Regions from separate parts of the Mesorhizobium sp. M1E.F.Ca.ET.045.02.1.1 genome, predicted to be linked through region 4. Evidence: predicted binding sites of a transcription regulator. Region 4 holds the regulator's gene; each other region holds the start of a gene.
What was found. Region 4 encodes PhoB, which activates phosphate uptake and scavenging genes when phosphate is short. Its sites were predicted from a motif close to TGTCATNNANCTGTCAT; they were not measured.
Positions count from the first base shown of each region.

Region 1: the regulator PhoB is predicted to act here: its motif matches at 2,590-2,606, upstream of EJ070_RS29260 (RNA degradosome polyphosphate kinase).
Region 2: the regulator PhoB is predicted to act here: its motif matches at 2,266-2,282, upstream of phnF (phosphonate metabolism transcriptional regulator PhnF).
Region 3: the regulator PhoB is predicted to act here: its motif matches at 1,953-1,969, upstream of EJ070_RS10555 (alkaline phosphatase).

Region 1 covers NZ_CP034447.1:6,046,699-6,051,084, forward strand. The annotation lists gene ppx (exopolyphosphatase) at 1-237, opposite strand, end outside; gene EJ070_RS29260 (RNA degradosome polyphosphate kinase) at 234-2,429, opposite strand; gene EJ070_RS29265 (zinc-finger domain-containing protein) at 2,684-2,929, shown strand; gene EJ070_RS29270 (FAD-dependent monooxygenase) at 2,942-4,177, shown strand; gene EJ070_RS29275 (TIGR02117 family protein) at 4,267-4,386, opposite strand, start outside.
Region 2 covers NZ_CP034447.1:2,886,278-2,890,663, reverse strand. The annotation lists gene EJ070_RS13975 (zinc-binding alcohol dehydrogenase family protein) at 1-941, shown strand, start outside; gene phnF (phosphonate metabolism transcriptional regulator PhnF) at 1,478-2,224, opposite strand; gene phnG (phosphonate C-P lyase system protein PhnG) at 2,365-2,826, shown strand; gene phnH (phosphonate C-P lyase system protein PhnH) at 2,826-3,437, shown strand; gene EJ070_RS13950 (carbon-phosphorus lyase complex subunit PhnI) at 3,439-4,386, shown strand, end outside.
Region 3 covers NZ_CP034447.1:2,177,731-2,182,116, reverse strand. The annotation lists gene EJ070_RS10565 (hypothetical protein) at 1-52, shown strand, start outside; gene EJ070_RS10555 (alkaline phosphatase) at 307-1,881, opposite strand; gene EJ070_RS10545 (MFS transporter) at 2,140-3,423, opposite strand; gene EJ070_RS10540 (TetR/AcrR family transcriptional regulator) at 3,502-4,119, shown strand.
Region 4 covers NZ_CP034447.1:2,469,255-2,473,640, reverse strand. The annotation lists gene EJ070_RS12030 (medium chain dehydrogenase/reductase family protein) at 1-1,008, opposite strand, end outside; gene phoB (phosphate regulon transcriptional regulator PhoB) at 1,449-2,138, opposite strand; gene phoU (phosphate signaling complex protein PhoU) at 2,158-2,865, opposite strand; gene pstB (phosphate ABC transporter ATP-binding protein PstB) at 2,886-3,689, opposite strand; gene pstA (phosphate ABC transporter permease PstA) at 3,686-4,386, opposite strand, start outside.

The sequences.
Region 1 (4,386 bases), 3.6 Mb from region 4:
GTCCGAAAGCGCGCGAAACCGCCGGAACTCCTCCATCGAGCGCGTCACCGCCTCGGGATCGAGCTTGCCCGTCGAAACGATGCCGCGGCCGAGGCCGGCCAGCATCTTTTCGTTGAACAGCAGCGTCGGCGAGCGCGCCAGCCCTTCATAGACGACAAGGCGGATCGAGTTCGATCCGATGTCGATGATCGACAGCGGCCGCCGGTCCTGGAGCCGGCCCTGGGAAATTGAAATCACGCGGCGCCGTTCTTCTTGCGGCGCTTGAACTGAGCAATGCGCTTGGGCGCATGCGATTTCAGCGCGTCACCCCGTCCGGAAAGGCTCGGATTGGTCATGAAATATTCCTGCGCGTTGAACGGCTCCTCGCCCTCCTCCAGCATGACGCGCCGGGAGGTTCCGTCTGCCAATACGTCGAAACTTTGCTGGTTGTCCATGACATTGCCCAGCATGATCTGGCCAAGCACCTGTTCATGCACAGTTGGATTGGTGATCGGCACCAGCGTCTCGACGCGGCGGTCGAGATTGCGCGGCATCATGTCGGCCGAGGAGATGTAGACGATCGCCTCGTCCGACGGCAGACCGTGGCCGTTGCCGAAGCAGTAGATGCGGCTGTGTTCGAGAAAGCGGCCGACGATCGACTTCACCCTGATGTTCTCGGACAGGCCCGGCACCTGCGGCCGCAGGCAGCAGATGCCGCGCACAACGAGGTCGACCTCGACGCCGGCGCGGCTGGCGTCATAGAGCGCGTCGATGACGGTCGGATCGACGAGTGAGTTCATCTTCATCCAGATGCGGGCCGGCCTGCCTTCACGCGCATGGCCGATCTCCTCGGAGACGTGCTTCAGGATGCGCTTGCGCAGCGTGAAGGGCGACACCGCGATGCGCATCTCCTCGGCGGGCTCCGCATAGCCGGTGATGAAGTTGAAGAGCTGGGCGACGTCGCGCGCGATCGTCGGATCGGTGGTGAAGAAGGACAGGTCGGTGTAGATGCGGGCGGTGACCGGATGGTAGTTGCCGGTGCCGAGATGCACGTAGTTGCGCAGCCGGCTGTCCTCGCGGCGCACGATGAGCGACATCTTGGCGTGGGTCTTCAATTCCAGGAAGCCGAACACGACCTGAACGCCGGCGCGCTCGAGGTCGCGCGCCCAGCGGATGTTGGCCTCCTCGTCGAAGCGCGCCTTGAGCTCGACAAGCGCTGTGACCGACTTGCCGGCCTCGGCCGCGTCGATGAGCGCGCGCACGATCGGGCTGTCGTTCGAGGTGCGGTAGAGCGTCTGCTTGATCGCGACCACTTCCGGATCGGCCGCCGCCTGGCGCAGGAACTGCACCACGACGTCGAACGATTCGTAGGGGTGGTGGACGATGATGTCCTTCTCGCGGATCGCGGCGAAGCAGTCGCCGCCATGCTCGCGGATACGCTCGGGGAAGCGCGGGTTGTAGGGCGTGAATTTGAGGTCGTCGCGCGGAACAGCGACGATCTCGGATATCTGGTTGAGCGCCAGCGGACCGGTCAAGACGCTGATGCGGCTCGACGAGACGCCGAGCTCGCCGGCGACGAAGTCGCGCAATTCGGCCGGCATCAGCGTGTCGAACTCGATGCGGATCACGGAACCGCGGCGGCGGCGCTTCAGCGCCGTCTCGAACAGGCGCACGAGATCTTCCGACTCTTCCTCGACCTCGATATCGCTGTCGCGGATGATGCGGAACGTGCCTGAGCCCTTGACCTCGTAGCCGGGAAACAGCTTGCCGATATAGATGCCGACCGCTTCCTCCAACGGGATGAAGCGGACATGGTTCTTGCGGTCGGGCAGACGGATGAAGCGTTTCAGCGCCACCGGCAGACGCAGAAGCGCGCTCATCTCCTCGCCGTTCTTGCGGTGGCGCAATTGCAGCGCCATCGAGAAACCGAGATTGGGAATGAACGGGAACGGATGCGCCGGGTCGATCGACAGCGGCGTCAGCACCGGGAAAACCTGGTCCTGGAAATGTTCTTCCAGCCAGGCCCTCTCGTCCTTGGTGAGCCCGTCGCGGGTGATGCTCTCGATGCCTTCCTTGTCGAGCAGCTCCATCAGGGTCGACAGGCTCTTCTGCTGGTCTTCCTGCAGACGCTCGACCTCGCGCAGCAACTGTTCGAGCTGCTGTTCGGGCGTGCGGCCGTCTGGGCTCTTCAGCGCGATGCCCTCGCGCACCTGGCCGGCAAGGCCGGCGACGCGGACCATGAAGAACTCGTCGAGGTTGGCGGCAGAGATCGACAGGAAGCGGACGCGCTCGAGCAGCGGGTGGCGCGTGTTGAGCGATTCCTCGAGCACGCGCCGGTTGAACTGCAGCCAGGAAAATTCCCGGTTGACGAAGCGGTCGGGATTACCGCCGTCCGGGCTTGCCGCCTCGACGGTGATGAACTCGCTCTGCACCGGCCTCAGTTCGCTCATGATTCCTGCTCTTGCCTGCAACCGTTCTCTTTGAGCGCCATACACCGCCGGACGCGTTGTGGATGCTCTAACATGCTTTCATGACGCATGATGTCACGGAATCGGTTCGTTTCCGGGGCGATGCGCTTAACCGGCTCAACTTATCCTCTGACAGGGTTTTGCGACAGTTTCATTTCATCGATCTTGCAAAGAGACCGGTTATGATCCAGATGCAAACGGGCCGAAATCAAGCCGAGACCAAATTGGAGACGACGATGGCAGGCGGTTCCATTCCACATTTCCAGAACGATGCGGGCCATCCGGTCATCGACATCGGCGTCAAGGAATTCATGTGCACCGGCGCCAACCCGCCTTTCGACCATCCGCATGTGTTCCTCGACATGGGCGACGACAACGAGAAGGTCTGCCCCTATTGCTCGACGCTCTACCGCTATTCGCCAAAGCTGAAGGCGACGGAAACGCAGCCTGCCGGCTGCCTCTATATCGACCAGGCCGCCTGATTCTGCGCGATCATGGATGAGGCGCGGTCCCGGCAGGTCGTCATCGCCGGGGCCGGCATAGCCGGGCTGACGGCGGCGCTGGCCTTTACGGAGCGCGGCTACCCCGTCACGGTGCTGGAGCAGGCCAGGCAGCTCGAAGTCGTGGGCGCCGGGCTCCAGCTTTCTCCCAACGCGACCCGCATCCTGCGCCGGCTCGGCGTGCTCGACCGCTTACGGCTGAGCGCGATCAGGCCGGAAGCGGTGGTGCTTAAGGACGCCGCCACCTTGCGCGAGCTGGCACGCGTGCCGCTGGGCCAGGCCGGCGAAGACCGCTGGCGAGCGCCCTATCTTGTGGCGCACCGCGCCGACCTGCATGCCGCGCTGACGGCGACGGTTGCGGAGCGGCCCGAGATCGAGCTTGTGACAGGCGCACGGGTGACGGCCATCGCCATTTCGTCTCCCAACATCACCGTCACATCCGAAACGGATGGCGACAGCATCGAGGTCGCCGGAGGCCTGCTGGTCGGCGCCGACGGCGTCTGGTCGACGGTGAGATCGCAACTTGCCGGCAGAGAGCCCGCTTTTGCGAGAAGCCGCTTTTCCGGCGAGCTCGCCTGGCGCGCCACGGTGGCGGCGACAAGCGCCGCCGGCCAGGCCTTTGCGGCGATCGGCGCGCTCGACTGCGTCACCGCCTTCCTCCATCCTGGTTTCCACATGGTCGCCTATCCGGTAAGCGGGGGCAGCGCCGTCAACCTCGCCGCCTTCACCAAGGGCGAGCGCATTGCCGAAGGCTGGTCGGGCCATGCCGATCCCGCCATTCTCGCCAGCGCCATGCGCGGCACGTCGCAGGTTCTGGCAAGGCTTGCCACGCTCGCCGGCCCCTGGACGGCATTTCCGATCCACACCGTCGAGCAGCAGTGCTGGACGATGCCGGAAGGCGTCGCGCTGATCGGTGACGCCGCGCACGCCATGACGCCGTTCGCGGCGCAGGGCGCGGCTATGGGCATAGAGGACGCCGCGATGCTTGCCAGTTTGGTCGCCGACTTTCCCGCCGATCCGCGGCAAAGCCTCGGTATCTGGGAAAATCTCAGGCGCCCGCGCATCGAGAAGGTGCTCAGGCGCGGCGCGCTCAACCGGTTGGCATGGCATGCCTGGGGACCGGTGGCGCTAGCCCGCAACCTGGTGCTGGCGACGCGGCCGGCGGAAAAGCTCGCGGCGGATCTGGACTGGCTCTATGGCTGGGAGGAGCGGAACGTTGTAGGGCGGTAAGGCGTCGCAGCGATAAAGCTCGACAGGCTGGCGGGACAGAGGGGGGTGTGACGGAACGCGGCGTTCGCAACTCGCGGATATGCCAACCATCAATCATACAGCCTCATCGACAACCCCAGCGACACCGGGAGCGGGTTCCACCAGCCGGTGCGCAGGCCGGCGGTGCGCAGTGCCGCCGCCGTCCAGGTGTTGCAACCGACCAGCGCGTT
Region 2 (4,386 bases), 420 kb from region 4:
GTTGGGCGCGGGTCGCCGTCAGCCATGTCGGCATCTGCGGTACCGACTACCACATCTTCGAAGGCAAGCACCCTTTCCTCGCCTATCCGCGCATCATGGGCCACGAGGTCTCGGGCACGATCGCCGAGAGAGGCGAAGGCGTTGGCCTGGCGATCGGCGAAGCGGTGATCGTCAATCCCTACCTCGCCTGCGGCAAATGCATCGCCTGCCGGCACGGCAAGCCGAACTGCTGCTTGAAGATCGAAGTGCTGGGTGTGCATCGTGACGGCGCCATGTGCGACGAGATCCTGGTGCCGGCGCAGAACCTTTATCCGGCAAATGGTCTGTCACTGGCCGACGCGGCAGCGGTCGAATTCCTGGCGATCGGCGCGCATGCCGTGCGGCGCTCGCTTGGCGCTCCCGGCCAGTGCACGCTGGTCATCGGGGCCGGCCCGATCGGCCTCGGCACGGCGCTCTTCGCCCGCATCGCCGGGCTGGACGTCAGCCTGCTCGACATGAGCACCGAGCGGCTCGGTTTCGCCGAAAGCGAGCTCGGATTTGCAGCACTCGACGGCTCGAAAGCGCCGGCGACAGATCTGGTGCGCCAGGCCACCGGCGGCGAAGGCTTCGACCTGGTGTTCGACGCCACCGGCAACACGCAGTCGGTGCAGTCCGCCTTCGCCCATGTCGCGCATGGCGGCACGCTGGTGCTGGTCAGCGTCGTCAAGGACGACATCGCCTTCTCCGACCCCGAGTTCCACAAACGCGAGATGACTCTGGTCGGCAGCCGCAACGCGTTGCGCGCCGATTTCGACCATGTCGCCGCCTCGATCCGCAACGGCGCTGTGCCGCTCGCCAAACTGGTCACCCACCGCACGACGCTTGCCGGCACGCCGCGCGATCTCGCCAGATGGGCGCATGAGAAAACCGGCCTGATCAAGGCGGTTATCGAGGTCGGGTAACAACGACGCCGCGCAGGTCGACCCCCACTCCGTCTCGGCTTCGCCGAGCCACCTCTCCCCCGATCGACGGGGGAGAGGAAGGGTGCGAGCCTATTGCAGCCAACGCTCCTCAACCAGACTCCCTCCTTCTCCCGTCGCCAGCGGGCTCCTTTCCTCTCCCTCCGGAGGGGGGAGAGGTGGCTCGGCGAAGCCGAGACGGAGTGGGGGAAGGCGGTCCTCAAACGCCAAGCCGCTGATAGGTAAGCGCGACCGCGCCGGATGGACGCATGAGAAGTCGGGGCTGATCAAGGCTGTTATCGAGGTGACTGATCCCATCCCTTCGTCATCCACGGGCGGAGCAAGGAGCGTAGCGACGCAGCGCAGACCCGAGGATCCATTCCGTGACGTCGACGCGTTGCAACGATCCAGAACTCTGCTCCGCCGCACTTTACGATCAAGGTAACGGAATGGATCCTCGGGTCTGCGCTCCGCTTCGCGTCGCTCCGCCCGCGGATGGCGACCTCTGAGGTTATCGCCCTGGATGACGACGTCGGAGGCTAATCGCCGGCCGACAACCTCAGTTCCACCCGCTCCGCCGGAAAGCGCGATTCCGCGAACTGGATCGGCCGACCGTCGAGCGTGACGTTCACCGCGACAGTGACCAGCACGATGGCGCCCGGCTGCAGATCGAGATCGGCAAGATCATCGGCGTCGGCGTGGCGCGCCGACAGCACCGTCGAGTGCCTCAGATAGTCGTTGATGCCGAAGCGCTTGAGCGAGGCGGTGACCGATCCCGTCTCGGCCATCGCGGCCTCGATGCCGGCGAAGCGCTTGGCATCGAACCAGGTCGAGGCGCGCGACACCGGATGCCCGTCGGCCTCGCCGCGTGTTTCCAGACGGATCACGGCCGCCCCTCTGGCGATGCCGAGCGCTTCGGCGATGCGCCGGTTGGCCGGCTCGGTCGATGACGACAGCAGCGCGATGTGGCGCTCGGTCGTCTGCCCTTGCAACCCGGTCGAAAACCGCGTGCGCGCGCCGATCGGATAGGACAGGCGCTTGCGCGACAACACGAAGGTGCCGCGCCCCTGCTCGGCTCTCAGCACGCCTTCCTGCACCAGCGCGGCAATGGCGCTGCGCACCGTGTGACGGTTGACGCCATAGCGTTCCGCCAGCGCGACCTCGGGCGGCAGCGCCGCGTTCTCGGCGAAATCGCCATTCGCGATCCCCTCCAGGATCCTGTCGGCGATCTGCCGCCACAGCGACACGCCGCTGCGCCTTTCGATGCTGCTTGCCAGCCCGGTCATTTCCCCGCCCCCAACGCCTTCCCCCTAACTTTTACGCCTCTTGTCATCCACTCGTCATGGACTCTCGTTAGGTGATGAGTATAATTTGTATAGTTGTCTATATCAATAGACAAATTAGCCGCTATGCAAGGAGGCGAGCCATGCGGGGACAGGAAGCACGCGAGCAGGCCGAGCGGAGAACCGTGATGGCGACGCTGGCGCACGCAGCGCCTGATGAGATCGCGCGCCTATGGGCGGGCTCCGGCCTGCCCTCGGAGGCGGAGCTGCTGCGCGGCCCCGAAACCGGATTGGTAACGGTGCGCGGGCGGATCGGCGGCGGCGGCGCGCCGTTCAATGTCGGCGAGGCGACCATCACCCGCGCCACCGTGCGGCTGCCCACCGGACAGGTCGGCCATTCCTATTCGCTCGGCCGCGACAAGGGCAAAGCCAAGCTCGCGGCCATCGCCGACGCGCTCTGGCAGGACCCGGCCCACCGCGAAACGGTCGAAACCAAGCTGGTCGCGCCCTTGCGTGGGGCACTCGACGCGGCGCGCGAAAAGCGGCGTGTCGAGACAGCGGCCACGAAAGTGGATTTCTTCACCATGGTGCGCGGAGAGGACTGATGGATATCGCGACGCAATCGATCGAAGGCGGCTTCGCCGATCCGGTGTTCAACGCGCAGGTCGTGTTCCGCGCCATCATGGACGCAATGGCGCGCCCCGGCAATATTCAGGCCCTGCCGCCGCTCGCCCATCCGCCGGCGCCGCTGTCGGCGACCGCCGCAGCCGCGGCGCTTTCGCTCTGCGACAACGACACGGCGATCTGGCTCGATCCGCGGCTGCAGGCGGAGCCCGCGGTCAAGGCCTGGCTCGGCTTTCACACCGGCGCACCCTTGGCCAACACGCCGGCCGACGCGCATTTCGCTTTGGTAGCCAACCCGGCGGAGATGGCTGCGCTCGACGGCTTTTCGCAAGGCACGCAGGAATATCCCGACCGCTCGACGACGCTGATCCTGTTGGTCGACGATCTCGCTTCCGGTCCGTCGCTACTGCTCGAAGGCCCGGGCGTCGAGAAGACCGCGATGATCGCGCCGACAGGCATGCCGCGCTATTTCGTCGAGCAATGGAAGCAGAACAATCAGCGTTTCCCGCGCGGCGTCGACATCATCCTGGCGGCGCCCAGCAGCCTCGCCTGCCTGCCGCGCACCACCCGCATCAAGACGATGGAGGCATGACATGTATGTCGCGGTGAAAGGCGGCGAAGCCGCAATTGCCAATGCGCACCGCCTGCTTGCCGATCGCCGGCGCGGCGACCGCTCCGTGCCGGCCCTGCGCCTCGACCAGATCGCCGAGCAGTTGGCGCTCGGTGTCGACCGGGTGATGAGCGAAGGCTCGCTCTACGATCGCGAGCTTGCGGCTTTAGCCGTCGTCCAGGCGCGCGGCGACATGATCGAGGCAATCTTCCTGGTGCGCGCCTATCGCACGACGCTGCCGCGCTTCGGCTACACCAACCCGGCCGACACCGGCGCCATGCAGGTCGAGCGGCGCGTGTCGGCCACCTACAAGGACCTGCCCGGCGGCCAAGTGCTCGGCCCGACCTTCGACTACACCCACCGGCTGCTCGATCCGGAGCTTGCCGCAGGCGTCGATGTCGAGACGCCCACGCAGCGTCCGGCCGAAGCCGAAGCGATGCCGCGTGTCTCCTCGATTCTCGCCCATGAAGGCCTGATCGAAGCCGACGGCGACATGCCGCTTGACCACATCCCCGGCGACATCACCCGTGAGCCGCTGCAATTCCCGATGGCGCGCGACATCCGCCTGCAGGCGCTGTCGCGCGGCGACGAAGGCTTTTTGCTGGCGCTCGGCTATTCGACGCAACGCGGCTATGCCCGCAACCATCCTTTCGTCGGCGAGATCCGCATCGGCGAGGTCGAGTTGGAACTCGACGTGCCGGAACTGCCTTTCGCCGTGCCGCTCGGCTCCATCCGCGTCACCGAATGCCAGATGGTGAACCAGTTCAAGGGTTCGGCCAAGGCGCCGCCGCAATTCACCCGCGGCTACGGCCTGGTCTTCGGGCAGAGCGAGCGCAAGGCGATGGCGATGGCGCTCTGCGACCGGGCGCTGCGCGCGAGCGAGCTCGGCGAGGATGTGATTGCCGCCGCACAGGACGAGGAGTTCGTCATC
Region 3 (4,386 bases), 290 kb from region 4:
CTGCGACACTGCCGTCTGGCCGAACATTCCCGCGACCTGCTATCCGGATTGATCTTCGCGACGGCTATCTGGCAAGGGTAGCACTCCGGCACACCCCCCTCTGCCCTGCCGGGCATCTCCCCCGCAAGAGGGGAGATCAGATGTCGCCCCGGCTTTCGCCAATCGCCAACGTTGCAGAAAACGCTCCGGCGGCGGAGCTGCCAATCTCCCCCCTTGCGGGGGAGATGTCCGGCAGGACAGAGGGGGGTGCTGTCCCTCCAACGTCAAAATTCTGCATCGCCGCAACGCTCCGAAGTGTAGAATCTCCTATGCCGACCGCACCGGGTCGAGCGTGACCTTATAAAGCTCGTTGTCGTCGCGATCCATCAGCCGCACGGTGAGCTGCTCGGTGGCGCCGGAAATATCGACCAGACCGAAGAACTGCAGCCCGGCCGACGGCGGCAGGTTCTGGCCCTGCTCGGCGGTCGGCGCCTTGATGAATTTCAGCTCCGGACCGAAGGTCATGTCGAAATCGTTGGGGCCGAACGTGCCGGCGTGGATCGGGCCGGAGACGAACTCCCAGAACGGATTGAAATCCTGGAACTTGGCCTTGTCCGGATTGTAGTAGTGCGCCGCCGTGTAGTGCACGTCGGCGGTGAGCCACACCGTGTTGGTGATGCCGGCGTTCTTGATGTAGCGCAGCAGGTCCGCGAATTCGAGCTCGCGCCCCTTCGGCGCGCCATTGTCGCCGTTGCTGACCGCCTCGGCGCCGGCCTTCTTGGCCGCGTCGTCCCAGACGATGAGGCCGAGCGGCATGTCGGCGGCGATGATCTTCCACGTCGCCTTGGAATTCGCCAGTTCCCGCTTCAGCCACTTGGTCTGCTGCTCGCCGAGCATGCGCGACTTCGGCGTCAGCGTTTCCTCCATGTCCGGGCCGTTCGGGCCGCGATAGGAACGCATGTCGAGGAAGAAGACATCGAGCAGCGGGCCGTAAGCTATTCTGCGGTAGACGCGGCCCGGCTCCGACGGCTCGTAGCGGATGGTGGTCATCTCGTGGAAGGCGCGCGCCGCGCGAGCCGAGAGCACATGGATGGATTTTTCCGTGTAGCGGTTGTCGGCCGTCAGGTTCTTCGAATCCGACCAGTTGTTCAGCACCTCGTGATCGTCCCACTGATAGAAGGTCGGGCAGATGGCGGAGAGGCCCAGCACGTGCTTGTCCATCATGTTGTATTTCCACTGGTCGCGGTACTCGTCCAGCGTCTCGGCCACCTTGCGCTTGCCGTCGATCATGACGACGTTCTTCCACTTGCCGCCGCTGGGCAGGTCGACCTCGTCCTTCATGGCGCCGTCGGCATAGATCGTGTCGCCGGAATGCAGGAAGAAGTCCGGCGTGTGTTTGGCGATGGTCGAGTAGGTCTTCATGCCGGTCTCGTCGATGCCCCAGCCCTGGCCGGCGGTGTCGCCCGACCAGGCGAAGCGCACGTCGCGCTTGGAGGCCGGCGCGGTGCGGAAGCGGCCGACGATCGGCTCGGAGACGGCGTTGATGTCGGAAAGGTCGGCCGCAGTCATGCGGTAGAAGATGTCCTGGTCGGAGGCTAGGTCGGTGAGCAGCCGTTTCACCGTATAGTCGCTGGCCGGCGAGGTATCGAGCGGCGCAAGCCTCGTCGCATCGGCGAAGCTCTCAGTCGTCGACACTTCGTACATGACGCGCGCCGGGCGGTCCGTGCGGGTCCAGACCATGCCCGAGGTGGCGTCGACATCGCCGGACTGGACGCCGTGGGTGAAGGCCGGGCGCTGACTGGCGCGGGAATAGTAGGGCAGCGCGAGCCCGGAGGCGCCGACAAGGCCGAAGGCGCTGGCTGAGGTGATGAAAGCGCGGCGGGTCAACGAGATCTTGTTCATGGCGGTCTCCGGATGGCGTTGAACGGGACCGCCAAGCTCACGCCTCAATGTTTCAGGCGCATATCGGAACCATGAAGTTTTGATAACAGTGAACAGGCATACCCTTCTCCCCTTGTGGGAGAAGGTGGATCGGCGCGCAGCGCCGAGACGGATGAGGGGTGTTCCAGCGGAGTGAGACGTCGGCTTTCCCTGGAACACCCCTCATCCGTCGCCTGCGGCGACACCTTCTCCCACAAGGGGAGAAGGGGAAGCCGTGCCTCAAGCCGCCTGCGGCTCCGGCTCGAACGCCGGCTTGCTCGTATTGATCAACAGCGAAATACACGCCGCGGCGATGCCCGTCATGCCGGCGATCATGAAGGCGAGCTCGTAATTGCCCTGCAGTTCACGCATCGTGCCGCCGAAAGCGGCGGCCGCTGCCGCGCCCACCTGGTGGCCGGCGACGATCCAGCCGAAGACGATCGGTCCGCTGCGGTCGCCGAAGGCTTCGTTGGCGAGCCTGAGCGTCGGCGGCACGGTGGCGATCCAGTCGAGCCCGTAGAGCACGGCGAAGATGATCAAGCTGACTGCCGAGAAGCCGGAATAGGGCAGATAGATCAGCGACAGGCCGCGCACCGCATAATAGACGCCGAGCAGCTTGCGCGGATCGAAGCGGTCGGTGAGCCAGCCGGACAGCGTCGTGCCGATCAGGTCGAAGATGCCCATCATCGACAGCAGCCCGGCAGCCTGCACTTCGCCGATGCCCATGTCGCCGCAGAAGGCGATGAGATGCGTGCCGACGAGGCCGTTGGTGGTGAAGCCGCACACGAAGAAAGTGGCGAACAAATACCAGAACACCCTGGTACCCGCGGCACGGCGCAGCGTGGAGAGCGTATGCGTCAGGAAATTGCCCTGCGAGGCCGGCGATACCGGCGGCACATCGTCAGCGTCGGCGCCGAAACGCACCTGGCCAATCGAGGCCGGGCGTTCCGGCACCAGCAGGAAGACGATGGGCACAAGCGCAGCAGTGGCAATGGCAACGGCGATCGCCACCGGCTTCCAGCCGCCGGCCTGCGCCAGCGAGGCGATCAGCGGCAGGAACACCAGCATGCCGGTGGCGCTCGAAGCCGACATCAGGCCCATCATCAGGCCGCGATTGGTCTTGAACCAGCGATTGACGATGGTGGCGCCGAGCACGCTCGCCACCGCGCCCGAGCCGATGCCGGAAAACACGCCCCAGGTGATGAAGAGATGCCATGGCTCGGTCATCAACAGGCTGAGCGCCGTCGAGCCCGACATGATCAGCAGCGAGGCAAGCAACGTGCGGCGCAAGCCGATGCGCTCCATCAGTGCCGCGGCGAAAGGACCGGTCAGGCCGTAAAGCAGAATGCCGACGCCGGCGGACAACGAGATGACATCGCGCCGCCAGCCGAAGCTCGCCTCCAGCGGCAGCATCATCACGGAAGGTGCCGAGCGAAGCCCGGCGGCGATCAGCAGGCAGAGGAAAATGACGGCGACGACGACAAAGGCGTAGCGCTGGCCAAACGGACGGGACTGAGCTATCATGTTACTGACCGGTACGTTGCAATGGGATGGCGCCATACATACGTACCGGTCAGTAACATTGTCAAGCGAGTTTGTTGAATGCCATCGGACAATAAAATTGAAGCGTCGGTGAATGAGGCCCGTGCCGCGCCGGCGCCGAAGGCCGCCGACAAGATCCTCGACGTGGCGCGCGATCTTTTTTATCGCGAGGGCATCCGGGCGATCGGCGTCGACGAGATCGTCAGGCGCGCCGGCGTCACCAAGCCCAGCCTCTACCGCAGCTTTCCGTCCAAGGACGAGCTCGCGGCCTCCTATCTGCGCAAGTACGACCTCGAATTCTGGGAGCGCTTCGACGAGGCCGTCGACGCGCATCCGGGCAACCCGCGCGCCCAGATCATCGCTTTCCTGACCCGCGTCGGCAAACGCACGCAGAAACCGGACTATCGCGGCTGCGGCATGACCAACGCGGCGGTCGAATATCCCGAGCACGGGCATCCTGCGCGGGTGGTGAGCGAGAACAACAAAATGGAGCTGCGCCGGCGCCTGCGCGCCATGGCGGCGGCGATGGGCGCCAGCGATTCCGACACGCTCGGCGACGGGCTGCTGCTGCTGATCGAGGGCGCCTATATCAGCGGCCAGCTTTTCGGGCTCGGCGGACCGGCGGCATCGGTCGCCCGCAACGCCGATCTCCTGATCGAAGCCAGTCTGAAGAAATAACAATCTCGAGCTTGGGCGCTGCCCCTCACCTGCCTGCCGGCATCCTCTCCCCGTATAGTCACGGGGAGAGGGGCGCTCCCGCCGGCGATTTCGCCAATCGCCAGCGTTGAAGGAAGGGTGCCGAGGCCGCCCCAGCTCCCTTCTCCCCGTCACTATACGGGGAGAAGGTGCCGGCAGGCGGATGAGGGGCGGCGCAGACGCCGACAACGGGCGCTTGGCAGCCGCCGCGCCCTAGGCCCGCGTCAGTTTTGACGCTACGCTCACGTA
Region 4 (4,386 bases):
GCCCTTGACACCTCCCTGACCGAGCAGCTCCTGGGCGCGACGAGCCTCAATCAATGGCATCCGGTCGGCCACCATCGGCTTGATCTTCCCGTCGCGAAGCAGATCGAGCAAGACGCCGAGATCTTCGCGGAACCAAGCGAGCTTCCACCGTTTCAGATATTGTATGCTGTAGGGGAGTATGCGTCGTCGGCCTGGTGAAACGAAAGCGCGGACCGCGTACCACGCAGGTCGCAATATCCCGCGAAGACGGTAACGCAAGCCCCCTGCCAGTTGGCCCTTCTGCAGAAATGAAGTGAAGCCATAGGCTATGACGCGGCCACCAGGCCTCAGAGTACGAAACGAACGCCAGACATTGGCTTCGCCGACCCCATCGAAGACGACATCCACGCCGTCGTTTGTCAGACGATGAATCTCTTCGACAAAGTCAACTCGCTCGTAGTCGATCGGCGTGGCCCCGAGATCGGATACGATCTGATGGGCTGCAAGAGATGCAGTCCCATACATCTCCAGACCTGCCAGGCGGCCAAGTTGCAGCAGAGCCGTGCCGACTCCGCCGGCGGCGCCATGAATGAGGACCCGTTGACCCGGAGAGGCATGCCCAAGGCGATGCATCATCTGATAGGCCGTAACGTAGTTCAGCACGAGGCTGACTGCCTCGGCGGGATCGACACCAGTTGGAACCAGAGTGAGTTCATCTGCCGGCAGGCAAATGAACTGGGCGTAACCACCATGAATGGGAAGCGCCGCAACCATTTTACCAATCATGGCATGGGACACTCCCTCTCCGGCCTCATCGACGATGCCGACAATGTCCCATCCTGGCGTGAATGGCAGGGTCGTTTTCTCGGGATGAATCCCCTCCCGCATCAATAGCTCTGCGAAGGAGACGCCGGCGGCGATTGTTTGCACACGCAGTTCACCTGATGCCGGATGGGGCGCGTCCTCCTCCACGATCTCCAGAACTTCAGGTCCGCCATGGTGGCGAACAACGACGCGCAGAGACTTCATGGCAACCTCGGTCCAAATTGGACTCCTCCACTGAGGCAAACTCTAGTGGAAAGGTAGCGCGCGCTGGGATGGAGCGACTTGCTCCAGATCAACCCCACGAGAAGATCGGTCGCCACCCAACAAACAACTGCTCATTTGAGCAGAATGACATTGGGACGCAGCCGCGACAGCAGTTGGAATGGCCTCACATCAGCTGCCGTTGGGGGTGAGCGGAAACGAACGACAGGTTTGGGTCAGAAGCCGACATTGCCTGTGGCCCCTTCGCGGCCATCGGCAACCGCCTGCTATTGAGTTCTGCCCCTGAAACATGATTTCGATCCATCGGGAGGGCGGGACTCCAGAGCAATTCCAGGAAAAGTGTGAAGCGCGGTTTCCGTCCGCAATTGCGTGAAAACAAAGAGATGGAGTGGCTCGCCGTTTCCGTGAAACGGTGAACCGCCCTAGTCTTCCCTGATCGCGTAGCCCGCACCGCGGATGGTGCGGATGACGTCGGGCATGCGGCCATTGTTGACCGCCTTGCGCAGGCGTCCGACATGCACGTCCACCGTGCGCTCGTCGATATAGATCGTCTCGCCCCAGACATTGTCGAGCAGCTGGCTGCGCGAGAACACGCGGCCGGGATGCCGCATCATGAATTCGAGCAGCCGGAACTCGGTCGGGCCGAGCCTGATCTCGCTCTTCTTGCGGTAGACGCGGTGCGATTCACGGTCGAGCACGATGTCGCCGACCTTGAGCACGCTGGACAGCACCTCCGGCTTGGCGCGGCGCAGCAGCGCCTTGATCCTGGCCATGAATTCCGGCGTCGAGAACGGCTTGACCAGATAATCGTCGGCGCCCGTCGAGAGGCCGCGCACTCTGTCGCTCTCCTCGCCGCGCGCGGTCAGCATGATGATCGGCAGCCGTTCGGTCTCTGGCCGCATCCTCAGGCGCCGGCAGAGCTCGATGCCGGAAACCGCCGGCACCATCCAGTCGAGCACGAGCAGGTCGGGCACGTTTTCCTGCAGGCGGATCTCGGCCTCGTCGCCGCGTGTCACCACCTCGACCTGATAGCCTTCGGATTCGAGGTTGTAGCGGAGCAGCACCCCCAGCGGCTCCTCGTCCTCCACCACCATGATGCGTGGCGCGATCATTCAGCAGGTACCTTCGTTGTCAGGCCGCCGGCGCCGGCATCGCCGTCTCGTCCTGCTTCGGACGGTTCGCGGGCAATTGCGTGCCGGTCAGCACATAGTAGGCGTTCTCGGCGATGTTGGTCACATGGTCGCCGATGCGCTCAAGATTCTTGGCGCAGAACAATAAATGCGTGCAGGCCGTGATGTTGCGCGGATCCTCCATCATGTAGGTCAGGAGCTCGCGGAAGACGGAGGTGTATTTGACGTCGACGCGCTCGTCGTCGTTCCTGAGCTTGGCAAGCGCCGTGGCGTCGCCCGCGGTGTACTCCTCGATCACGCCCTGGACCTGGATCAGCACCAGCTGCGCCATCGAGTCGATGGAGTGCGACAGGTCGCGCGGCGCGGCGCTGATGCCGACCGAGCCGACGCGCTTGGCGATGTTCTTGGCGAGGTCGCCGATGCGCTCGAGGTCGCCGGCCATGCGGATCGCGCCGACCACGCTGCGCAGGTCGTCGGCCATGGGTTGCCGTTTGGCGATGAGCGTGATGGCGCGGTCGTCGAGCTCGCGCTGGCGCGCATCCATGATGGCGTCGTCGGAGACGACGCGCTGCGCCATCGCGTTGTCGGAATTGAGCAGAGCCTTGGTCGAAGCGCCGACCATGGAGCCGGCGAGATCGCCCATGTCGATGATGAGCTGGCTGATCTGCCTCAGATCCTCGTCGAAGGAAGCGACGGTGTGTTCGGCCATGATGGTATCCTCGTATGAACTCAGCCGAAGCGGCCGGTGATGTAGTCCTGCGTGCGCTTCTCGCGGGGCGAGGTGAAGATCTTCTCGGTCCGGTCGAACTCGACCAGCTCGCCGAGATACATGAACGCCGTCTGCCGCGACACGCGCGCCGCCTGCTGCATGTTGTGGGTGACGATCACGATCGTGTAGTCGGCCTGCAATTCGTCGATCAGTTCCTCGATCTTGGCCGTCGACAGCGGATCGAGCGCCGAGCACGGTTCGTCTAGCAGGATGACTTCCGGCTTCACCGCCACAGTGCGGGCGATGCAAAGCCGCTGCTGCTGACCGCCGGAAAGGCTCTGGCCGCTGGCGTTGAGCTTGTCCTTGACCTCGCTCCACAGCGCCGCGCGCTTCAGTGCCTGCTCGACGCGGTTGTCCATCTCGGTCTTGCTGATCTTCTCATACAGCCTGACGCCGAAGGCGATGTTCTCGTAAATCGACATCGGGAACGGCGTCGGCTTCTGGAACACCATGCCGATCTTGGTCCTGAGCAGGTTGAGGTCCTGCGAACGGTCGAGGATGTTCTTGCCGTCGAGCAGCACCTGGCCTTCGGCGTTCTGCTTCGGATAGAGCTCGTAGATGCGGTTCAGCACGCGCAGCAGCGTCGACTTCCCGCAACCCGACGGGCCGATGAAGGCGGTGACGCTGCGTTCGGGCAAGGACAGGTTGATGTCCTTCAGCGCCTTCGACTGGCCATAGTAGAAGTTGAGGTTCTTGACCTCGATCTTGGCCTTCTCGACGACGGTGTCGGCTACGTTCAGGTCGGTGGACAACATCGGTTTCATCTGTCCTCTCTGCGTCCGGTAAGGCTGCGGGCGAAGATGCTCAGCCCGAGAACCGTCAGGGTGATTATGAGTGCGCCCGTCCAGGCCAGTTGCTGCCACTCCTCATAGGGGCTCAGCGCGAACTGGAAGATGGTCACCGGCAGGCTGGCCATCGGCGCATTGAGATTGCTCGACCAGAACTGGTTGTTGAGCGCGGTGAAGAGCAGCGGCGCCGTCTCGCCGGAAATGCGGGCGATCGCCAGCAGGATGCCGGTGACGATGCCGGAAAGCGCCGCGCGATAGGCGACCGAGCGGATCACCACCCAGCGCGGCGCGCCGATGGCAGTGCCGGCTTCGCGCAGAGCGTTGGGCACAAGGTTGAGCATGTCCTCGGTGGTGCGCACCACGACGGGGATCACCAGGATGGACAGCGCGACCGCGCCGGCGATCGCCGAGAAGTGGCCCATCGGCCGCACCAGCAGCTCATAGACGAACAGGCCGACGATGATCGACGGCGCCGACAAGAGGATGTCGTTGATGAAGCGCACCACCGTGGTCAGCCGCGAGAAGCGCCCGTACTCGGCCATATAGGTTCCGGCGAGCACGCCGATCGGCGTGCCGACGATGATGCCGATGATGGTCATCACGATGCTGCCGTAGATGGCGTTGAGCAGGCCGCCGGCGTCGCCGGGCGGCGGCGTCATTTCGGTGAACACGG